Regions from separate parts of the Paraburkholderia sp. USG1 genome, predicted to be linked through region 1. Evidence: riboswitches for the same ligand, from Rfam matches in the RefSeq annotation. Region 1 holds a riboswitch; the other holds the start of a gene.
What was found. Region 1 has a riboswitch for glycine ahead of gcvT (glycine cleavage system aminomethyltransferase GcvT). Riboswitches for the same ligand answer to the same signal wherever they lie in the genome.
Positions count from the first base shown of each region.

Region 2: another riboswitch for glycine. It lies ahead of NE850_RS06695 (D-amino acid dehydrogenase); the one in region 1 lies ahead of gcvT (glycine cleavage system aminomethyltransferase GcvT).

Region 1 covers NZ_JAMWXW010000010.1:162,785-179,736, reverse strand. The annotation lists gene putA (trifunctional transcriptional regulator/proline dehydrogenase/L-glutamate gamma-semialdehyde dehydrogenase) at 1-574, shown strand, start outside; gene NE850_RS15825 (branched-chain amino acid ABC transporter substrate-binding protein) at 661-1,809, shown strand; partial or broken gene NE850_RS15820 (thiamine pyrophosphate-binding protein) at 1,948-3,557, opposite strand; gene NE850_RS15815 (hypothetical protein) at 3,501-3,710, shown strand; gene NE850_RS15810 (L-serine ammonia-lyase) at 3,887-5,275, opposite strand; gene NE850_RS15805 (alginate lyase family protein) at 5,305-6,435, opposite strand; gene gcvP (aminomethyl-transferring glycine dehydrogenase) at 6,575-9,511, opposite strand; gene gcvH (glycine cleavage system protein GcvH) at 9,589-9,969, opposite strand; gene gcvT (glycine cleavage system aminomethyltransferase GcvT) at 10,115-11,233, opposite strand; glycine riboswitch at 11,317-11,480, opposite strand; glycine riboswitch at 11,514-11,615, opposite strand; gene NE850_RS15785 (hypothetical protein) at 11,758-12,108, opposite strand; gene NE850_RS15780 (oxidoreductase) at 12,306-13,355, opposite strand; gene NE850_RS15775 (UvrD-helicase domain-containing protein) at 13,667-15,757, shown strand; gene NE850_RS15770 (cytochrome c5 family protein) at 15,931-16,827, opposite strand.
Region 2 covers NZ_JAMWXW010000004.1:53,177-57,096, forward strand. The annotation lists gene NE850_RS06685 (acetate/propionate family kinase) at 1-543, shown strand, start outside; gene NE850_RS06690 (BON domain-containing protein) at 546-806, opposite strand; gene NE850_RS06695 (D-amino acid dehydrogenase) at 933-2,144, opposite strand; glycine riboswitch at 2,328-2,421, opposite strand; gene NE850_RS06700 (LysE family translocator) at 2,631-3,263, shown strand; gene NE850_RS06705 (MFS transporter) at 3,278-3,920, opposite strand, start outside.

The DNA.
Region 1 (16,952 bases):
CGAAAACGGCGACAATCCGTCCGCTGCATTGACGGCTTACCGCGACTGGCTGATTACCGAACGCGAGCCGCAACTGGCCGCGCGCTGCGACGGCTATCTGTCGCATGTGCCGGCAGGCGCCACGGCGGTATTGTCGGGACCGACCGGCGAGCGCAACACGTACACGCTGGGCGCGCGCGGCACGGTGCTGTGTATCGCGTCGACGGCAAGCGGTGCGCGCGTGCAGTTTGCCGCGGCGCTGGCTACGGGCAATCGCGCGTTGTTCGAAGGCGCGGCGGGTGAACAATTGGTGTCGCAGTTGCCCGCCTCGCTGAAGTCGCACGCAAGCGTGAAGAAGAGCGCCGATACACCGTTCGACGCCGTGCTGTTCGAAGGCGATAGCGACGAACTGCTGGCGCTGGTGAAGGAAGTCGCGAAGCGTCCGGGCCCGATCGTGTCGGTGCAGGGCGTCGCGGCACGCGCGCTGGAAAGCGGCGACGAGGACTACGCGCTCGAGCGTCTGTTGACGGAACGCTCGGTCAGTGTGAATACGGCAGCTGCAGGCGGTAATGCGAATTTGATGACGATCGGTTGAGCGAACCTCTCTGATCACTCAAAAAAACGGAAGCGGTACGGCGACCCCGAAACCGCTCCATCCACACCTGGTACCAAGGAGAAGCTATGCAACACAAGATGAAACAGCTGGCAGGCGCTGCACTGGTTGCGGCGATGTCGCTGGCGGGGACGGCCAACGCTCAATCGACGGAAGATGTGAAGGTCGGCTTTGCCGGCCCGATGACAGGCGCGCAGGCGCACTACGGCAAGGACTTCCAGAACGGTATTACGCTGGCAGTGGAAGACATGAACGCGACCAAGCCGGTGATCGGCGGCAAGCAGGTTCGCTTCGTGCTGGACTCGGCCGACGACCAGGCCGACCCGCGCACCGGTACGACCGTTGCGCAAAAGCTGGTGGATGACGGCATCAAGGGCATGCTCGGCCACTTCAACTCGGGCACCACGATTCCGGCTTCGCGCATTTACGCGAACGCGGGCATCCCCGAAATCGCAATGGCGACGGCGCCGGAATACACGCAACAAGGCTTCAAGACGACGTTCCGCATGATGACGTCCGACACGCAGCAAGGTTCGGTTGCCGGCACGTTTGCGGTGAAGACCCTGGGCATGAAGAAGATCGTGATCGTCGACGACCGCACGGCCTACGGCCAGGGTCTGGCCGATCAGTTCGAAAAGGCAGCGAAGGCAGCGGGCGGCCAGATCGTCGATCGTGAATATACGAACGACAAGGCTGTCGACTTCAAGTCGATCCTGACCAAGCTGAAGGCTGTTCAACCGGACCTGATCTATTACGGCGGCGCGGATTCGCAAGCGGCACCGATGGTCAAGCAGATGAAGGCACTGGGCATCAAGGCGCCGCTGATGGGCGGCGAAATGGTCCACACGCCGACGTTCATCCAGATCGCGGGTGATGCTGCGAACGGCACGGTGGCGTCGCTCGCCGGCCTGCCGCTGGAAGAAATGCCGGGCGGCAAGGACTATGTCGCGAAGTACAAGAAGCGTTTCAACGAAGACGTGCAAACATACTCGCCGTACGCTTACGACGGCGCAATGGCCATGTTCGACGCAATGAAGAAGGCGAACTCGACCGATCCGGCCAAGTACCTGCCGATGCTCGCGAAGACCTCGATGCCGGCAGTGACGTCGGCGAATCTCGCGTACGACAGCAAGGGCGACCTGAAGAACGGCGGTATTACGCTGTACAAGGTTGTCGACGGCAAGTGGACGACGCTGCAAAGCGTGGGTGGGAAGTAAGGCGCTTTCCTGCTCGAGTATCCGGCTGCCGCGTGATGATATGACGCGGCAGCCGGTGCAAAAAAGCCCTGTGGTTATCTAACCGCAGGGCTTTTTATTTGCCGCTTCGATACACGCGGCAATCACGCGAAGACTCGTTTACTCTCCGCGCATCTTTCTCCCCTGCTCGCGAATCTGTTCCAACGTCGCGCCCGGCGTGCTTGCTTCCTGCGGCATGCGAATCTCGATCACCGCCGCGCGCTTCGCCTCCATCGAACGCTTCAGCGCAGGCAGAAAATCTTCGGTCCGCTCCACCGTCTCGCCATGCGCGCCGAACGAACGCGCGAACGCCGCGAAATCCGGATTCGTGAGTCCGGTGCCGTGCACGCGACCCGGATAATGCCGCTCCTGATGCATACGGATCGTGCCGAACTGGCTGTTATTTACCACGATGAAAAGCACGTGCAGGTCGTACTGCATCGCGGTTGCGAGTTCTTGCGCGGACATCATGAAGCAGCCGTCGCCGGCCAGCGCGACGACCGCGCGTTGCGGATACATCGACTTCGCCGCGATCGCCGCCGGCACGCCATAACCCATCGCGCCGCTCGTCGGCGCGAGCTGCGAACGGTAATGGCGATACGAGAAGTGCCGATGCAGCCACGTCGCGTAATTGCCCGCGCCGTTGGTGAGAATCGCGTCGTCCGGTAGATGCGCGCGCAACTGCTGGATCACTTCGCCCATCTGCACGTCGCCCGGAATCTGGCGCGGTTTGCGCCAGTCGAGATACGCGCGATGCGCCTCGTCTGCCGCGCCCGACCAGGCGAGTTTGCCGGACGAAGGCTTCAACGCCGCAAGCAGCACTGCGAGCTCCGGCATGCCGGAGACGATCGGCAGATCCGCCGCATACACCCGACCCAATTCCTCCGCGCCTTGATGCACATGCACTAGTGTTTGCCTGGTCTTCGGAATGTCGAGCAGCGTGTAGCCGTTGGTCGTCGCTTCGCCCAGGCGCGGCCCGATTGCGAGCAACAGGTCGGCTTCGCGGATACGTTGCGCCAGCGCCGGATTGATACCAAGGCCGACGTCGCCGGCATAGTTCGGATGCTCGTTATCGAGCGTGTCCTGAAAGCGGAACGCGAGGCCGACCGGCAGTTGCCAGTTCTCGACGAAGCGTTGAAAGTCCGCGCACGCAGCAGGCGTCCAGCCGCTGCCGCCCGCGATCACCATCGGCCGTTGCGCGCCTTCGAGCAAGCCACGCAACTTCTCGATCTGTGCCGCAGAAGGTGACGCCGCAATGCGCTGATACGCCGGCGCGCCGGCCACGGCGTCGCATACGTCGCTCAACACGTCTTCCGGCAACGACAACACGACGGGTCCAGGCCGTCCGGATGTCGCCGTGTGAAATGCGTGGCTCAGATATTCGGGAATGCGTTTGGGATCGTCGATTTGCGCGACCCATTTCGCAATCTGACCGAACATGCGCCGGTAGTCGATTTCCTGGAAGGCCTCGCGATCGAGATGCTCGCGTGCGCATTGGCCGATCAGCAAAATCATCGGCGTGGAATCCTGAAACGCGGTGTGTACGCCGATCGACGCATGCGTGGCGCCGGGGCCGCGCGTGACGATCGCGACACCGGCCGTCCGGTCAATTTGCCGACGGCCTCCGCCATATTCGCCGCGGCCGCTTCATGACGACAAACAATGGTCTGGATGTGTTCGGTTTCATCGTGCAGCGAATCGAGCACGGCGAGAAAACTCTCGCCGGGCACGCAGAAAACACGTTCGACACCGTGCGTCAGCAAAGCATCGACGACGAGACGCGCGCCGGTGGTTTGAGCGGCGGTGGAACCGGAAACAGAAACGGGAGCATTCGGCTGCGACATTGCGATGAAGCCTCCAGGCAGTGCATGAGTGCGATGTGAGAATGCAAGCATCGACCGGACGCCGGCCGATGGGGCGCTTCGACAGCTTACGCCGGCAGCGCCTGCGCTGTCACGGCGCAGCGCAACCGCGGCGCTCGCGCACAGTGTGGCGCGCAAATAAAAACGCGGGCCCGAGAGCCCGCGTGATTGTCGTCATACGCAATGAAGTGCAGAACTCAACACTCGACGATATTCACCGCCAACCCGCCGCGCGACGTTTCCTTGTACTTGGTCTTCATATCCGCGCCGGTTTCGCGCATGGTTTTGATCACCGAGTCGAGCGACACATAATGACTGCCATCGCCTCGCAATGCCATGCGTGCCGCATTGACCGCCTTCACCGACGCCATCGCATTGCGCTCGATACACGGAATCTGCACCATGCCGCCGACCGGATCGCACGTGAGACCGAGGTTGTGTTCCATGCCGATTTCCGCGGCGTTCTCGACCTGCCGCGGCGTGCCGCCCATGACTGCGGCGAGCGCGCCCGCCGCCATCGAACAGGCGACGCCCACTTCGCCCTGGCAGCCCACTTCGGCGCCGGAAATCGACGCGTTCAACTTGTACAGAATGCCGATCGCCGCAGCGGTCATCAGGAAGTCGATCACGCCTTGCTGATTCGAGCCCGGCATGAAGCGCGTGTAGTAATGCAGCACTGCCGGGATGATGCCGGCCGCGCCGTTGGTCGGCGCCGTGACCACGCGGCCGCCGGCGGCGTTTTCTTCGTTGACGGCGATCGCATAGAGATTGATCCAGTCGACCATCGAAAGCGGATCGCGCAGCGCCAGTTCAGGATTGCCCGACAGCGCACGATATAGCTGCGGCGCACGGCGCTTCACCTGGAAAGGGCCGGGTAGGTTGCCGTCGGCGTCCGGATTGTTGATGCCGCAACCGCGTGCGACACACGATTGCATCACGTCCCAGATTTTCAGCAGGCCGGAGCGCGTTTCTTCTTCCGTATGCCAGACGCGCTCGTTTTCCCACATCAACTGGGCGATGCTCTTGCCGGTCGATTCGCACAGCGCGAGCAACTCGTTGCCGCTGCGAAACGAGTGCGGCAATTGATCGACGGCGCTCAGCACCTTCGTGTTCGGCGCGCCCGCCGTCACCACGAAACCGCCGCCCACCGACAGATAGGTCGACTCGCGCAACGTCTCACCCTGCGCGTCGTAAGCGCGCAGCTTGAGACCGTTCGGATGCTCGGGCAGCGCCTGACGATAGAACGCAATCTGATCTTTCTGCACGAATGGCACCTCGTGCGTGCCAAGCAGTGCCAGCTTGCGGGACACACGCACGCCTTCCAGCCGCTCAGCGATCGTGTCCGGGTTCACTGTGTCGGGCGCGTCGCCCATCAGGCCCAGCATCACACCGCGATCGGTACCGTGCCCCTTGCCCGTCGCGCCGAGCGAGCCATACAGCTCCACCTTCACCGATGCGGTCGCAGCGAGCAGCCCATCGCGTTCGAGCCCTTGAGCGAACATCAGCGCCGCGCGCATCGGCCCGACCGTATGCGAGCTGGACGGACCAATGCCGATTTTGAAGAGGTCGAACACGCTGACTGCCATTTACTGCTCCCTGCTGATAGATAGTTGGTTCATCGCGCCGGCAGAGGCAGACACACGGCGAGCCAGGCAGGCGGCGTGGGTGCGAGCTGTAGCGCGATCGGCGTATAGCGCCCGTCGAGGCGCGCCGCCAGGTGAAACAGTTCCGTCGCGTTCTTCGGATCCCACTGACCCGAATAGCCGGGCAAGCCGGCCTCGCGACGTTTTGCGTCGAACGGAACGCTCGAATGCACGAACTCTTCGTGGGTCTTGTTGCCGGCCGCGTACGGCGCCAGCCAGTTGAGCGCGGCTTCCAGCGAGGCGCCATCTGCGCCTTTCTCCGGCAGCCAGTTGCGGTTATGGCGGCGCGCGGCCAGCGCAGCTGTCACGAGCGGCTGCAGATCGTAGGTGACGTAATGCAGCGCGTCGCGTTCGCTGAAATCGATAGTCGAACCATCCGGCTCGATGTTGTCGCCGATATGCTCGACGAACAAACGCTGCGCCGCGTTGATCATTTTGCGGTTATCGAGCGTGAACGCGGCCATCGCGATCAGTTTGACCCGATGGCTCTGCCAGTTGTTTCTGAACGTGCCTTTGAGCGGCCGCGGCTGCGCGTCGATCTGGCCGATGTAGCCGTTCGCGAGTTTCGTGAGAAACGCCATGGATGCATTGCGCGTTCTCACCGGCAACGCGCTCGCGGTCATGTCGTACGCGAGAATCAGTCCTTCGAAACGGGTTTCGTCGATAGGATTGAAGCTCGGTTGATACGTGGTGACCCACGCGAACAGCAAGCGGTCGACGAGCTTGAGATACCGGTCGTCGCTGGTGGCGCGCCAGGCGAGCGCGGCGTCGCGCAACAGGTCGAGATCTTTCTCCGCTTCCACGCTCTGGTCGTAAATGCCTTCGTGCGGCAGCGTGCCTTCGGTATGCAGTTTCGCCAGCGCATGCGGCTGGTCGTTCAGATGCGCCTGCACGTTGCTGACCAGTGCTTTCACGCCGGGATCGGCGTTCGTGCGTTCGCTGGTTTGCAGTGCGGGTGCCGCACAAAAATTCATCGCGGCCTGCGCTTGTCGCAGCGGCAGCAGCACGGCTGCGCCAGCCAACAGCAGTGTGCAGGCCTGTCGCCACGTCCGGGCTCGCCTTGCTTCGGTCCGGCTTTGCATCAATCGCACCTTTCGCGCCATGCGAAACTCCTCGTTAGGCTGATTCGGTGTGTGATGTTAGCCGTTTGCGGCCAGGAGTGACAGAGAACTGAGGAGAGAACCGCGCACCGCCTCACCGCCTCTTTTCGAGACAGTAGGCGATGCGCGGCGGCGATCGCGCCTACTCGTAATCGGCGATCGGCACGCAGGAGCAGAACAGATTGCGGTCGCCGTACACATTGTCCGCGCGGCCGACCGGCGGCCAGTATTTTTTCGCGATCAGCGTGGGCAGCGGATACGCCGCGGTTTCACGCGCATACGCATGCTTCCAGTCATTCGCGATGACCACTGCCGCAGTGTGCGGCGCATGCTTGAGCGGATTGTCTTCGCGGTCCGAGCGGCCTTCTTCGACTGCACGGATTTCCTCGCGGATCGCGATCATCGCTTCGATGAAACGGTCGAGCTCTTCTTTCGATTCCGATTCGGTCGGCTCGACCATCAGCGTGCCCGGCACCGGGAAGCTCATGGTCGGCGCATGGAAGCCGTAGTCGGCAAGACGCTTGGCGACGTCGTCCACGGTAATGCCGCTGGTTTCCTTGATTGGACGCAGATCGAGAATGCACTCGTGCGCGACCAGTCCGCCCGGACCCGAATACAGCACCGGATAGTGCGGCGCGAGTTTCTTCGCGACGTAGTTCGCGTTGAGGATCGCGGTTTCGGTCGCAGCGGTGAGGTTTTTCGCGCCCATCATCGCGATATACATCCACGAGATCGGCAGGATCGACGCCGAACCGTACGGTGCGCCGGACACGGCGCCAATGCCGTTCGGCGCGCGTTCATAGCCCGACGAAACCTGATTCGGCAGGAACTGCGCGAGATGCGCGCCGACCGCAACCGGACCGACGCCCGGTCCGCCGCCGCCGTGCGGAATGCAGAACGTCTTGTGCAGATTCAGGTGCGACACGTCGCCGCCGAACTGGCCCGGCGCGGTCAGGCCGACCATCGCGTTCATGTTCGCGCCGTCCACATACACCTGACCGCCGTGCGCGTGCACGATCTCGCAGATTTCGCGCACGTTCTGCTCGAACACACCGTGCGTGGACGGATACGTGATCATGATCGCCGCGAGTTTGTCGGCGTGCTGTTCGGCCTTTTTCTTCAGGTCTTCGATATCGACGTTGCCTTGCGCGTCGCACGCCACCACGACCACCTGCATGCCGGCCATGTGTGCCGACGCCGGGTTCGTGCCGTGCGCCGAAGCGGGAATCAGGCAGACATTGCGATGCGCTTCGCCGCGCGACGCGTGATACGCGTGAATGATCAACAGGCCCGCGTACTCGCCTTGCGAGCCAGCGTTCGGCTGCAGCGACACGGCTGCGTAGCCGGTGGCCGCGACCAGCATCGCTTCGAGCTGATCGATCATTTCGCGATAGCCGACGGTTTGCTCGGCCGGCGCGAACGGATGGATCTGGCCGAATTCAGGCCACGTGACCGGCAGCATTTCCGAGGTCGCGTTCAGCTTCATCGTGCACGAGCCGAGCGGGATCATCGAGCGGTCGAGCGCGAGATCCTTGTCCGACAGGCTGCGCAGATAACGCAGCATTTCCGTTTCCGAATGATGACGATTGAACACGTGGTGCGTGAGATACGCGCTGGTGCGTTCGAGCGCGGCCGGCACCGATGCAATGTTCGACGCGGACACCTTTTCGTCGAGCGTGTCGACGTGCGGGATGTCTTTGGCGCCCGCGGCTTGCGCGAACACTTCGAGCAGATCGGCCAGGTCGCGGCGCGTGGTGGTTTCGTCGACCGACAGGCCGACTTGCGTGTCGCTCACGCGGCGCAGGTTGATGCGCTTCGCAAGCGCGGCGTCGTGCAGCGCTTGCGTGTGCGTGCCGGATTCGAACGTGAGCGTGTCGAAGAAGGTTTCGTTGGCGAGCGTGTAACCGAGTTGCTTCGCGCCTTCCGCCAGCAACGCGGCGATGCGGTTCACGCGCAGCGCGATCGTCTTCAGGCCGTGCGGGCCGTGATAGACGGCGTACATGCTGGCCATGATCGCGAGCAGCGCTTGCGCGGTACATACGTTCGAGGTGGCCTTCTCGCGGCGGATATGTTGCTCGCGCGTCTGCAGCGCGAGACGCAGCGCGGGGTTGCCTTGCGCGTCGACGGTCACGCCGACGAGGCGGCCCGGCATCTGGCGCTTGAATTCGTCGCGCACGGCGAGGTAAGCCGCATGCGGGCCGCCGAAGCCGACCGGCACGCCGAAGCGCTGCGTATTGCCGACGGCCACGTCCGCGCCCCATTCGCCCGGCGGCGTGAGGACGGTCAGCGCGAGCAGGTCGGCGGCGACCACCACGTGGCCGCCCGCTGCGTGGATGGCTTCGGCCAGGGCGCGGTAGTCGCGCACGTCGCCATTCACGCCCGGGTATTGCAGCAACACGCCGAACGCGTTCGCGTTCGCCGCTTCCGCAGCCGGGCCCACTTTCACTTCGATGCCGACCGGCGTGGCGCGCGTCTTCACCACTTCGATGGTTTGCGGCAGCACGTCGTCGGCCACATAGAACACGTTCGACTTCGGCTTGCCGATGCGTTGCAGCAGCGTCATCGCCTCGGCCGCGGCCGTGGCTTCGTCGAGCAGCGACGCATTCGAGATCGCGAGACCCGTCAGGTCGACGATCATCTGCTGGAAGTTCAGCAGCGCTTCCAGACGGCCTTGCGAAATTTCCGGCTGGTACGGCGTGTACGCGGTGTACCACGCCGGATTTTCCAGCACGTTACGCAGGATCACCGTCGGCGTGTGCGCGTTGTAATAGCCCTGCCCGATGTACGAGCGGAACACCTGGTTCTTGTCCGCGAGTTCGCGCAACACGGCGAGCGCTTCGGCTTCGCTCTTCGGTTGCGCGAAGGGGCCGAGCGGCAGCGGTTCGGTGCGGCGGATCGTCTTCGGAATGACGGCGTCGATCAGCGCGGCGCGCGACGCGAAGCCGAGGGCTTCGAGCATCGCTTGCTGGTCGGCCGAATCCGGGCCGATGTGCCGTTCGGCGAAGGCGTCATGCACTTCGAGCGCGGCGAGCGAGAGAGGAGTGCGGTTCATCAGACGATCCGGGTGTTCGAGCTTCATGGGTGTTCCTGGCGGTGCGGCTGTCTCTGCGCGAGGGACGCGCCGCACCTGACGGTTTGACTTTAACGAATGGTGAATCAGGCGCCGATCGACTTGCTGTATGCGTCGGCGTCGATCAGGCGGTCCAGCGCGGCGTCCGCGGCCGGCTTGATCTTGAAGAGCCAGCTATCGTACGGCGTGCTGTTGACCAAATCAGGCGTATCGGCCACGGCGGTGTTCGCTTCGATGATTTCGCCCGAGACCGGTGCGTAGATATCTGAAGCGGCCTTGACCGATTCGATCACGGCGACGGTGTCGCCCGCGCTCACGGTCTTGCCCAGTTCCTGCACTTCGAAGAAGACGATATCGCCGAGCGCTTCCTGCGCGTGGTCGGTGATGCCGACCGTCAGCGTGCCGTCCGCTTCGGTACGGACCCACTCGTGCGATTCGGTGTATTTCAGATCGGCCGGAATGCTCATCGGATGCTCCTATGCGGTGTGATTCGGTAGTAACTAAAAGGGCCCCCAAACCTGTCGCTTCGCGCCAGGTCCCCCCGAGGGGGAACAAGAAAACTTGGGGCGGCCCGGCGTTTTCTTGTGAAGGTTTGCGCACGCGCCGGTCTGCTTAAACCGCGAGCACTTTGCCGTTGCGCACGAACGGCAGTTTTACCACGCTTGCGGGAACGTTTTTGTCACGAATCTGAACGTGAACGGTGTCGCCCGGCTGCACGCCTTTCGGCACGCGCGCAAAGGCGATCGATTCCTGCATGGTCGGGGAAAAAGTGCCGCTGGTGATTTCGCCTTCGCCCTGCGGCGTGACGACTTTCTGATGAGCACGCAGCACGCCTGCTGCCTTGCCGTTGTCCTTCAGCAGGATCAGGCCGACGAACGCGGCCTGCGAACCGTCCGCTTCCAGCTTGCTCTTGCCCACGAAGTCGCGCGGCGAGGTGAGGTCGACCGTCCAGGCGAGGCCGGCGTCGAGCGGCGAGACATTGTCGTCCATGTCCTGGCCGTACAGGTTCATGCCGGCTTCGAGGCGCAGCGTGTCGCGCGCACCGAGGCCGGCCGGGCGCACACCTTGCGCGCGTAGCGCGTTCCACAGTGCTTCGACGCGATTCGCCGGCACGATGATTTCGAAGCCGTCTTCGCCGGTGTAGCCCGTGCGCGCGACCGTCAATTCGCCGAACGGCGTGTCTGCGATACGGGCGGCGTTGAAGGGCTTCAACGCCTCGGTGGCGGCGCGCGTAGCCGGCACGGTTTGCCAGACTTTTTCGCGAGCGTTCGGGCCTTGCACGGCGACGATCGCGTAGTCGCGGCGCGGCGTGATGGTCAGGCCGAAGCCGCCTTCGGCGTTGAGCCGGCCGAACCAGGCGATGTCCTTGTCGGCGGTGCCGGCGTTGACGACCACGCGGAAGTGATCTTCGCCGAAGTAATAGACGATCAGGTCGTCGATCACGCCGCCGTTCGGGTTCAGCAGGCAGGAGTACAGCGCGCGGCCGGGCGTTTGCAGCTTGGCGACGTTATTGGCCAGCGCATATTCGAAGAAGGCGCGCACGCGCTCGCCGGTGAAATCGACGACGCACATGTGCGAGACGTCGAACATGCCGGCGTCGGTGCGCACGGCGCGGTGTTCGTCGATCTGCGAGCCGTAGTTGACGGGCATGTCCCAGCCACCGAAATCGACCATGCGGGCATTGAGCGCGCGATGGGTGGCGTTGAGCGGGGTGTGTTTGAGTTCGGTCATGGGGCCTCGGGCATCTCGCGAAACAAAAAAGGCCATGCGGCGCTACGCCTCGCGGCCTGACGGCTGCGAGCGATGCGTTGTTGCATGGCCCCTCTGTCCTCGATACCTGAGAGATTGCGTTGCCGTGCGAACGTGAATCCGCCACGGTGAAACGCGCGCCCCTTCGGTGGGCAGCCTGCCAAATCTGCTCGCACGCATACGAAACGCGCGATGCAGACGGCTACTGCCGCTCTCCAGAGTGCGAAAAACCGGTGCCTTGATGCTGCCTCAACACGGGTTTTCCGACGCGGTCGGTCCTTTTGCCTGAGAGTTTGCGGGTGTGCCCCTTCGGCGGCGCGGCCTGCGGTTTTCTGCGGCCAGCACGCTCTCCCGACGCGTGCGGCGAATGTACGCGAGGGCCGGGGGCTTGTCAAATAAAGGCCCGCGAGTGGCATGGCACCTGACGCGGCGCTTTGGCGTTCGTCAAAAAAGCGCGCATTGTGATGCCAGCTCTCTTGGTGCTCCGTAGCCCGAACGCGCGGCGATTATTCGCCGATGGCGTGTGCCGCGTTGTCCAGTTCCTGATTCAGCACGCGCTGTTCGTCGCTGGACAGGCCGCCGCCATGTTGCGCGGCCATGTCGTGCGCTTCCTGACGGATCACGTCGAGGCGATGATGCAGCGCGCCGCCTTGGGGCGGCGGGTAATAGCCCTGATTCACGCGGTTATCGATACGGCGGCCGAGATTCTCGATGCGGCCGTCGACCTGGCGCAGGCGCTGATCCGCGATCTGTTGCGGGCTGGGACGAGGGGCGGGCGCGGGTTGAGGCGTCACCACACAGGCGGCGAGGGAACTGAGCAGGGCGCACGCGGCAAGCGCGCGGATGGAACGGGGCATGAACTCTCCGGAAGTCATTGTGGTTTTGTGTTGTTACTCGGAAAGCAACGGCTGACTGCCGGAGCACGCTGACCGGGAACACGGCCTTATTTGTAACGTTATGTTCCTTTCGGGCCTGTCAGGATTGTGGCCTGTGCGGCGTGGGCGGCGAGTGCGGTTTTAGGTACACAAGCCGTGCCGACGCGCAGGCAAACGGGTCAGCGAACGCGTTCAAACGGCAGCCGGATGCCTTCTTCCGAACTGCGGGCGGCGAGTTCGATAATTGTCATTACATCGACGGCATCCTGCGCGCTGACCGGGAACTTCACGCCGTTCTGGATGGCGTCGGCCACGGCGATATAGAAGCCCGCGTAATTTCCATTACGCGTCGGCAGCTCGCGGTCCACTTCCTGATTGCCTTCCAGCACGCGCAGCACGCCTGCCGCATTGCCGGCGCCGAAGCCTTCGTCGCCGGGTCGCAGGCCGGCCTTCAACTGGTCTTCCTGCGTGTCGAGCCCATATTTCATGTAGCTGCCGCGCGTGCCGTGAATCGTGAATCGCGGCGCGACCAGAGCAGTCAACGCGCTGGCGTGCAACACGACTTCGAACTCGCCATAGCCGAGCTGGATATGCACGTAGTCCGGCGCGCTGGCCTCGTCGCGATGCGTGCGCACCGTGGCCAGCAAGCTCTGCGGCGTGCCGAACAGCGCCAACGCCTGGTCGACCAGATGCGGCCCGAGGTCCAGCAGCAAGCCGCCGCCGCGCGACGCTTCCTCGCGCCAGCGCTGCCGCACCTCCGGCCGGAAACGGTCGAAATGCGATTCGTATTGCGTGACCCGTCCCAATTCCCCGCTCGCGAGCAGATCCCGCACCGTCAGAAAATCGCCGTCCCAGCGACGGTTGTGAAACGGCATGAAGAGCTTGCCGCGGGCGAGCGCGATGTTGGCGAGCGTGCGGGCGTCGGCGGCATTCAGCGTGACCGGTTTGTCGACCACCACGTGCTTGCCCGCTTCCAGCGTGCGGCGCGCCAGTTCGAAATGCGTGTCGTTCGGCGTGGCGATCACGATGCAGTCGATTTCTTCGAGCGCCAGCAGTGCGTCGAGGTCGGCCACCACCTTCGTATGCGGATAGTCGGCGAGCGCGCGCTCGGGCTGGCTCGTGGCGATGGCCGCGACGCTCGCGCGGCCGCAGTGCGCGATTACCGGTGCGTGAAAGGTCGCGCCGGCGAAACCGTAACCCATCAATCCAATCTTCAGCGATGCGGACATGCTTGTCTTCCTGCAAAAACGGCGCGCCGCTTTGCCACCGTGGCGGCGGCGCGCAACACTGCAATTGTGGCATGTCCGGAAGGCGGACCGTCAGGGTCGTCGTGGTGCCGGTGACCGTCATGGGACGCGGCATCGGTTGCGTGCATCCGTGTTAACATCGCTCCGCTCGCGCGTTTGCGCAGCGGGCCAGAACGCCCTCCGCACCGCGCGGGGCGCCTGTTCCGGCAGCCGGCGCCGCGCAGCATGCCCCCGGCGTTTCGCGCCGCCGCGCCCTCAACCGCCGCTTTAACCGCATCACCCATCCATAGACGATGTCCGCAGGCCTGAACCCCGCTCAAAATGAAGCGGTCCGTTATCTCGACGGTCCATGTCTCGTGCTCGCCGGCGCAGGCAGCGGCAAGACGCGCGTGATCACGCAGAAAATCGCGCACCTGATCGAGGCCAAAGGCTTCGAGCCGCGCCACATCGCCGCCGTCACGTTCACGAACAAGGCCGCGTTGGAAATGCGCGAGCGCGTGGGCAAGCTGCTGGAAGGCAAGACGCTCACCACGCCCGGCAAGGAAGGCCGCAAAGTGCCCGTCAACCAGCTGACGGTCTGTACCTTCCACTCGCTCGGCGTGCAGATTCTGCGGCAGGAAGCGGAGCACGTCGGCCTGAAGCCGCAATTCTCGATCATGGATTCCGACGACTGCTTCGGCATGATCCAGGAGCAGGTCGGCTCGACGGACAAGGGCTTCATCCGCAAGATCCAGTCGATCATCTCGCTGTGGAAGAACGGCATGATCATGCCCGAGCAGGCGATTGCGATTGCGGCGAACGAGGACGAGCATCAGGCCGCGATCGTCTACCGCAATTACGTGGCGACGCTGCACGCCTATCAGGCGGTGGATTTCGACGATCTGATCCGTCTGCCCGCCGAACTCTTCGAGAAGAACGAGCAGGTGCGCGACCGCTGGCAGAACAAGCTGCGCTATCTGCTGATCGACGAGTATCAGGACACCAACGCCTGCCAGTACGAACTGGTGAAGCTGCTGGCCGGCAAGCGCGCGGCGTTCACGGCGGTGGGCGACGACGATCAGGCCATTTACGGCTGGCGCGGCGCGACGCTCGAAAACCTCGGGCAGCTCAGCAAGGACTTTCCGAAGCTGCATCTGATCAAGCTGGAGCAGAACTACCGCTCGACGGTGCGCATTCTGACCGCCGCGAATAACGTGATCGCGAACAATCCGAAGCTGTTCGAAAAGAAGCTCTGGTCCGAACACGGCATGGGCGACACGATCACCGTTACGCCCTGTAACGACGAAGAACACGAGGCCGAGTCCGTGGTGTTCCGTCTGTCGGCGCACAAGTTCGAGCGGCGCGCCAATTTTCGCGACTACGCGATCCTCTATCGCGGCAATTTCCAGGCGCGCATCTTCGAACAGGTGCTGCGGCGTGAGCGGATTCCGTACGTGCTGTCCGGTGGCCAATCGTTCTTCGACAAGGCCGAGATCAAGGACATCTGCGCCTATCTGCGCCTGATCGCCAACGCGAACGACGACCCCGCGTTCATCCGCGCGATCACCACGCCGCGCCGCGGCGTCGGCAATACGACGCTCGAGGCGCTCGGTTCGTTCGCGGGACAGGCCAAGGTGTCGCTGTTCGAGGCGGTTTACATGGGCGGCATCGAGGCGCGTCTGTCGCCGCGGCAGATCGAACCCATGCGCGTGTTCTGCGACTTCATGCAGCGCCTCACCGATCGCGCCGAGAAAGACGCCGCCGGCACGCTGCTCGACGAACTGATGGACGCCATCCACTACGAAGCCTACCTGTACGACGCGTTCGACGAACGTCAGGCGCAGTCCAAGTGGCAAAACGTGCTGGAGTTCATGGAGTGGTTGAAGCGCAAAGGCACCAAGGCTGAGCCGACGGGCGCCGCGGCCGACGAAGCCACCGGCTACGACACTGCCGACGGTCTCGGCGACACCGGCAAAAGTCTGCTGGGTCTGATCCAGACCGTCGCGCTGATGTCGATGCTCGAAGGCCGCGAGGAAGATCCCGACGCGGTGCGGCTCTCGACGGTGCACGCGTCGAAGGGGCTCGAGTATCCGCACGTGTTTCTGGTTGGCGTCGAAGAAGGCATCATGCCGCATCGCGGCGGTCCCGACGACGAGCCGATCGACGACGCGCGCATCGAAGAAGAGCGCCGCCTGATGTATGTGGCGATCACGCGTGCGCAGCGCAGTTTGCATCTGAACTGGTGCAAGAAGCGCAAGCGCGCGCGCGAAACGGTGGTGTGCGAGCCGTCGCGCTTCATTCCCGAAATGCTGCTCGACGACGCTCCGCCGCCGACGCCCGAAGAAGCGCCGATGTCGCCGAAAGACCGGCTTGCGAGTTTGAAGGCGCTGTTGCAGAAGCCGTGAGCGAGTGCTGAGGCCGCTGAGCTGCTCCGGCGAAACGTATGGGTTCGACGGCGTGAGCGGTGAAGCCGCTGATCTGGCTCCCGCGCCCACCTGCAGCCGATAAGAAAAAATCCCTGCACCGCGTTTCCACGGGCAGGGATTTTTTTGCGACGTGGCGCAGGCCACGCCTCGTCTTACTTCACCGCGCTGACCATGTAGTCGACGGCAGCCTTTACGTCCGCGTCCGAGGCATTCGAGCCGCCCTTCGGGGGCATCGCGCCCTTGCCATGCAGCGCGTAGTTATAGACCGTGTCGATGGGGTCTTTCAGACGCGGCGCCCAGGCGTCCTTGTCGCCGAACTTCGGTGCGTTCAGCACGCCGGCAGCGTGACAGGCCTGGCAGACTTGCTGATACAGCGCCTTGCCGGCTTGCGAGGCATCCGCGCTTTGCGTGCCGCCGGCTGCCGGTGCTGCCGCTTGCGGCACGCTGGCCATCGCGGCCATTGCCGCGGCGGCCTGGGCCGCGCCCGCGTCCGACCCGCCGGCCGGTGCGGCTGCTGCTGCGCCGGATGCCGCTGCGGCACCCGCAGCCGGCTCAGCCGGTTCAGGGAAGCTCGCGCCGGAATTGTTCGCCATGTAGGCGACCGCGCGAGCGATTTCGAAGTCGCTGTAATCGTCTGGGCTGGTGCCGCCGCGCGGCGGCATTGCCCCCTTGCCGGTGAGCGCCGTGTGCAGCAGCGTGTCGAAGCCTTGCGCGATACGCGGCGCCCAGTCGGCGGTATTGGTGAATTTCGGCGCGCCTGCTGCACCCGACGCGTGACACGCGGAGCAAACGGCCTTGTAGACTTCTTCGCCGGTCTTGTAGATGCGCGGCGCATTGGCGTCGCGAATGTCGACCTGGGCGAACGGCTTGATGCGGGCGGTGACCTCGGCTTCGGAGAGAGAGTCGGTGCCGGCGCCGGTGCGCGTCGAGTTATCGACGTAGACGGCCAGCAGCACGATGATGACGATCGGAACAGCAAACCCGGCGATGATCGCGGCGATGAGCTGTGCTGGGGTTTTGATCGGGGCTCCGTGTGGTGCTTCGCTCATGCTTGTCTCGTCTCCGTGGGTATGTGAGCGGTACAGCGTGACGGCAATTTCTTGTTCTTTAATCAGCCACGGACGATTATAGACGCAAGATTTCGACGGCGGCGAGGGGCGCGGCGGGGTGTTCA
Region 2 (3,920 bases), on a different contig from region 1:
GCGCACCTCGGCAACGGGTCGAGCGTATGCGCGCTACGCGACGGCCAATCGGTCGATACGTCGATGGGGCTGACCCCGACCGGCGGCGTGCCGATGGGCACACGCAGCGGCGATCTCGACCCCGGTGTGCTGCTGTATCTGATGCGCGTGGAAAAGCTCGATGCGGGCGCGTTGGAGACGCTGCTCAATCGCGAGAGCGGCCTCGCCGGCTACGCGGATGGCGAGAGCGATATGCAGGCGCTCGAAAAACGCGCCGCGGCGGGCGATACAAATGCGTCGCTGGCGCTCGATGCATTTGCCACAGCGGTGCGCAAGACGATCGGCGGCTATGCGGCGCTGCTGGGCGGAATCGATTTGCTGGTATTTACCGGCGGCATCGGCGAACACAGCCAGGAGATCCGGCGGCGCGTGTGCGACGGGCTCGCTTTCATGGGGCTAACGGAAGGCGATCCGGCGGGCAAGGTGAGGGCGATTCACACGGAAGAGGAAAAGCAGATCGCGAGGCATTGCCGCACGCTGTTGCGGCAAACGGATGCAGCCTGACTTCATTTGGGCTTGACGACGGTGTGATCCGAAACGCCGGTTACGCCGAACAGGCGGGTCACGTCTTCGAGTGCGGCGGTGCGTTGCTGATCGCGCTGCAGTTCGCCGCGTAGCGTGATGCGGCCGCGCGAGACGTGAACCTTTACGGCGTGTTCAGGGACCGCGGCGTCCCAGGCGAGACGCTGCGTCGCCTCCGCGGCGATCTGTGCATCGCTCAGGCGTGCGCTGTCCGCCTGGTGTTTCGCGGCGCGACCGTGTGGCATGCGTTCTCCACGGAAGTGATACGGATGGGAGAACACTAGCAGAAGTGGCGGATTTTGCTCGCATTGGATGACGGCGGTGAGATCAATACAATCCGCCGCCGTCGGCAAAAAAATCCCGCCGCAAGCCTACCGGATCGCGCCCGCCAGCGCCTGCGCCGTCGCGGCCGACAACGTCCAGCCCAGATGCCCATGCCCGGTGTTGTAGAACACGCCACGCCGCTTTCCTCGGCCTACCTTGGGCAACATGCTCGGCAGCATCGGCCGCAAGCCCGCCCAAGGGACCACGCGCGAGGTCGACACCTCGGGGAAATAACGCCGGGTCCAGTCCACTAGCGGCGCAATCCGGTCCGAACGGATATCGCGGTTGAAGCCGTTGATCTCGGCCGTGCCGGCCACGCGAAAGCGATCCATGCCCAACCGGCTCGTGACGATCTTCGCGCTATCGTCGAGCAGACTCACCCAGGGGGCACGCTGCTGGCTGATCTCGTCGTCGAGACAGACGGTGATCGAATAGCCTTTCACCGGGTAGATGTTCACGTGGTCGCCCAACATGGCCGCAAAATCTCGGCTCTTCACGCCGGCGCACACGACGACCCGCTCGAACGCAAACCGCTGCGATTCGCCTTCGAGATTGACCGCCAGCGAAAAGCGGCCCTCGCCAGGCTGCTCGATCGACGTGATCTCCGCGTCGTAGTGAAACTCGACGCCGTGCCGCACGCACGCCTGAGCGAGACCGCGCGTGAACTTGTGAATATCGCCGGTCGAATCGGACGGCGTGAAAAATCCGCCGTAGAAATCGCCATGCAGCGTGGGTTCGATGCCATGCAACTCGCCCGCCGTGACCGGGTTGCGGTCGAGTCCGCCTTCGCGCAACAGTTCGTTCACCTTGCTCGCAGCGTCGAATTCCTTGCGGGTCTTGTAGATGTGCAGAATGCCGCGCCGCTCCAGATCGAAGTCGATGCCCTCGGTCTCGGCAATCGAAAACAGATGCTCGCGCGCGGCAATCGCGAGCCGCACGGTTTCGACCGTGTTCGCCCGGTAGTGCGGAATCTGCCGCAGAAATTCGCCCATCCACGAGTATTTGTGCCAGGTGGGCGCGGGATTGAGCAGCAGCGGGGCGTCGCGCGTGAGCATCCAGCGCAGTCCTTTCATGACGGTGGCGGCGCTGTTCCAGACTTCGGCATTGCTGGCGGACAACTGGCCGCCGTTGGCGAACGAGGTCTCCATTGCCGCATAGCGATGGCGCTCGAAGACAGTAACGTGGTGGCCGCGCTGGGCGAGGGCGTGAGCGGTCGTGACGCCGGTAATGCCGGCGCCGATAATGGCGATTCGTGACATGACATGGTCCAGAGTAGTTGAGCATCACCGGTGTCGATTTCGTGTCGAAACCGGCGCTGATGCCCCATCTGTCCATGTACCTGAGAGTTTCTTCTCCGCAGCGGCCGGCCCGATGCGAGCCGTGTGCGGGGAATCCCCTTCGGTGGGCGCACAGGCTATGCCGATGCGCCGCTCTCCAGATGTTCCTGCTGCGCGGTCCTTTTGCCTGAGAGTTTCCGGGGCGGTTGCTCCGTCGGCGTCGTCACGAACATCTGACGATCTCTCCCGCGCTGCATTGCAGAACGGCTCGACAATACCGGTCAAAATAATTCGCCGCAAGTGTTTCCTGCAATGCACCGTGCGAGTAGCGGTCTGAAACGGCACGTCTGAAGATGAATGCGGTTTCTACTCCGATGCGAATCTTTCAAGCCGGCTGTGGGGCTGAAAGCGCCCGCATCGGCTATATTTGGCGGCACTATCCGACTTTCATTCGCAAAGGAGAATGCCGTGCCCGCCCTCACAACGTTGCTCGCCTTCGGTCTGGTCTCGCTCGGCATGGTGCTCACGCCCGGGCCGAACATGATCTATCTGATCTCGCGATCGCTCTGCCAGGGGCGCCGCGCGGGTCTCGTTTCGCTTGGCGGCGTCGCGCTCGGCTACGTGTTCTACATGTTCTGCGCCGCATTCGGCATTACCGCGCTGCTGTTGACTGTGCCGTACGCGTACGACGCATTGCGTTTCTGCGGCGCGCTCTATCTGCTGTATCTGGCATGGCAAGCGGTCAAGCCGGGTGGCCGCTCGCCGTTCCAGGTGCGCGACCTGCCGCACGACAGCCGCCGCAAGCTCTTCACGATGGGGCTCGTCACCAATCTCGCGAACCCGAAGATCGCGGTGATGTACCTGTCGCTGTTGCCGCAGTTCATTTCGCCGGGACACGGCAGCGTGCTTTCGCAATCGATCGCGCTGGGCTGCGTGCAGATCGTTATCAGCGTGACCGTCAATGCGTTGATCGCGAGCATGGCGGGCTCGATTGCCGTGTTTCTCGCCGGGCGCCCGGTGTGGCTGCTGGTGCAGCGCTGGTTGATGGGCACCGTGCTTGCCGGACTCGCGGTGCGCATTGCGCTCGATTCGCGCCGCTGATTTTTTGCGGCGCGTTATCCGCCGCGCGCCGAAGCGGAGCCCGAGCCCGAACCGGAACCCGAACCTCTGAACACCCAGCCGTTGAACAGCGCCCCGCATAGCATCAACGCGCTGGTGATGAGAAACACCGACTGCATGCCGAAGTGCGCCCCGACAAAGCCGCCCGCGAGCGGCCCTGTGACCTGTCCCGCGTAATTCGCCGAAGTCGCGTAGCCGAGGATATAGCCGGCGGAACGGTCGGGCACGTTATGGCGGATCACGCTCGTAATGCACGGCAACAGGCCGGCCAGCGCGAGCCCCATCAGAAAGCGCAGCACCACCAGTTGCAGGCCGCTCGTGACGAACGCCTGCGGCACGAGCAGCACCGCGCACACGCTGAGACACGTCACGATCACTTTCGGCGCGCCGATCCGGTCGGCGAGACGGCCCACGCGCGAAGCCGCCAGCACGCTGCCGAGCGCGGAGGCCGACATCACGAAGCCCGACACGAGCGTGACGTGCCTCGCGTCGTGCACCAGTTGGCCGACGTACACGGTGATGATCGGCTCGATCGACATGTTGGCGAACATCAGCAAGCCGGAGGTGAACAGCATCGCCAGCACGGGGCGCAGGTCCGGCACGGTGGCCCAGCCGGTGGCCGCCCGCTCCTCGTGCGAT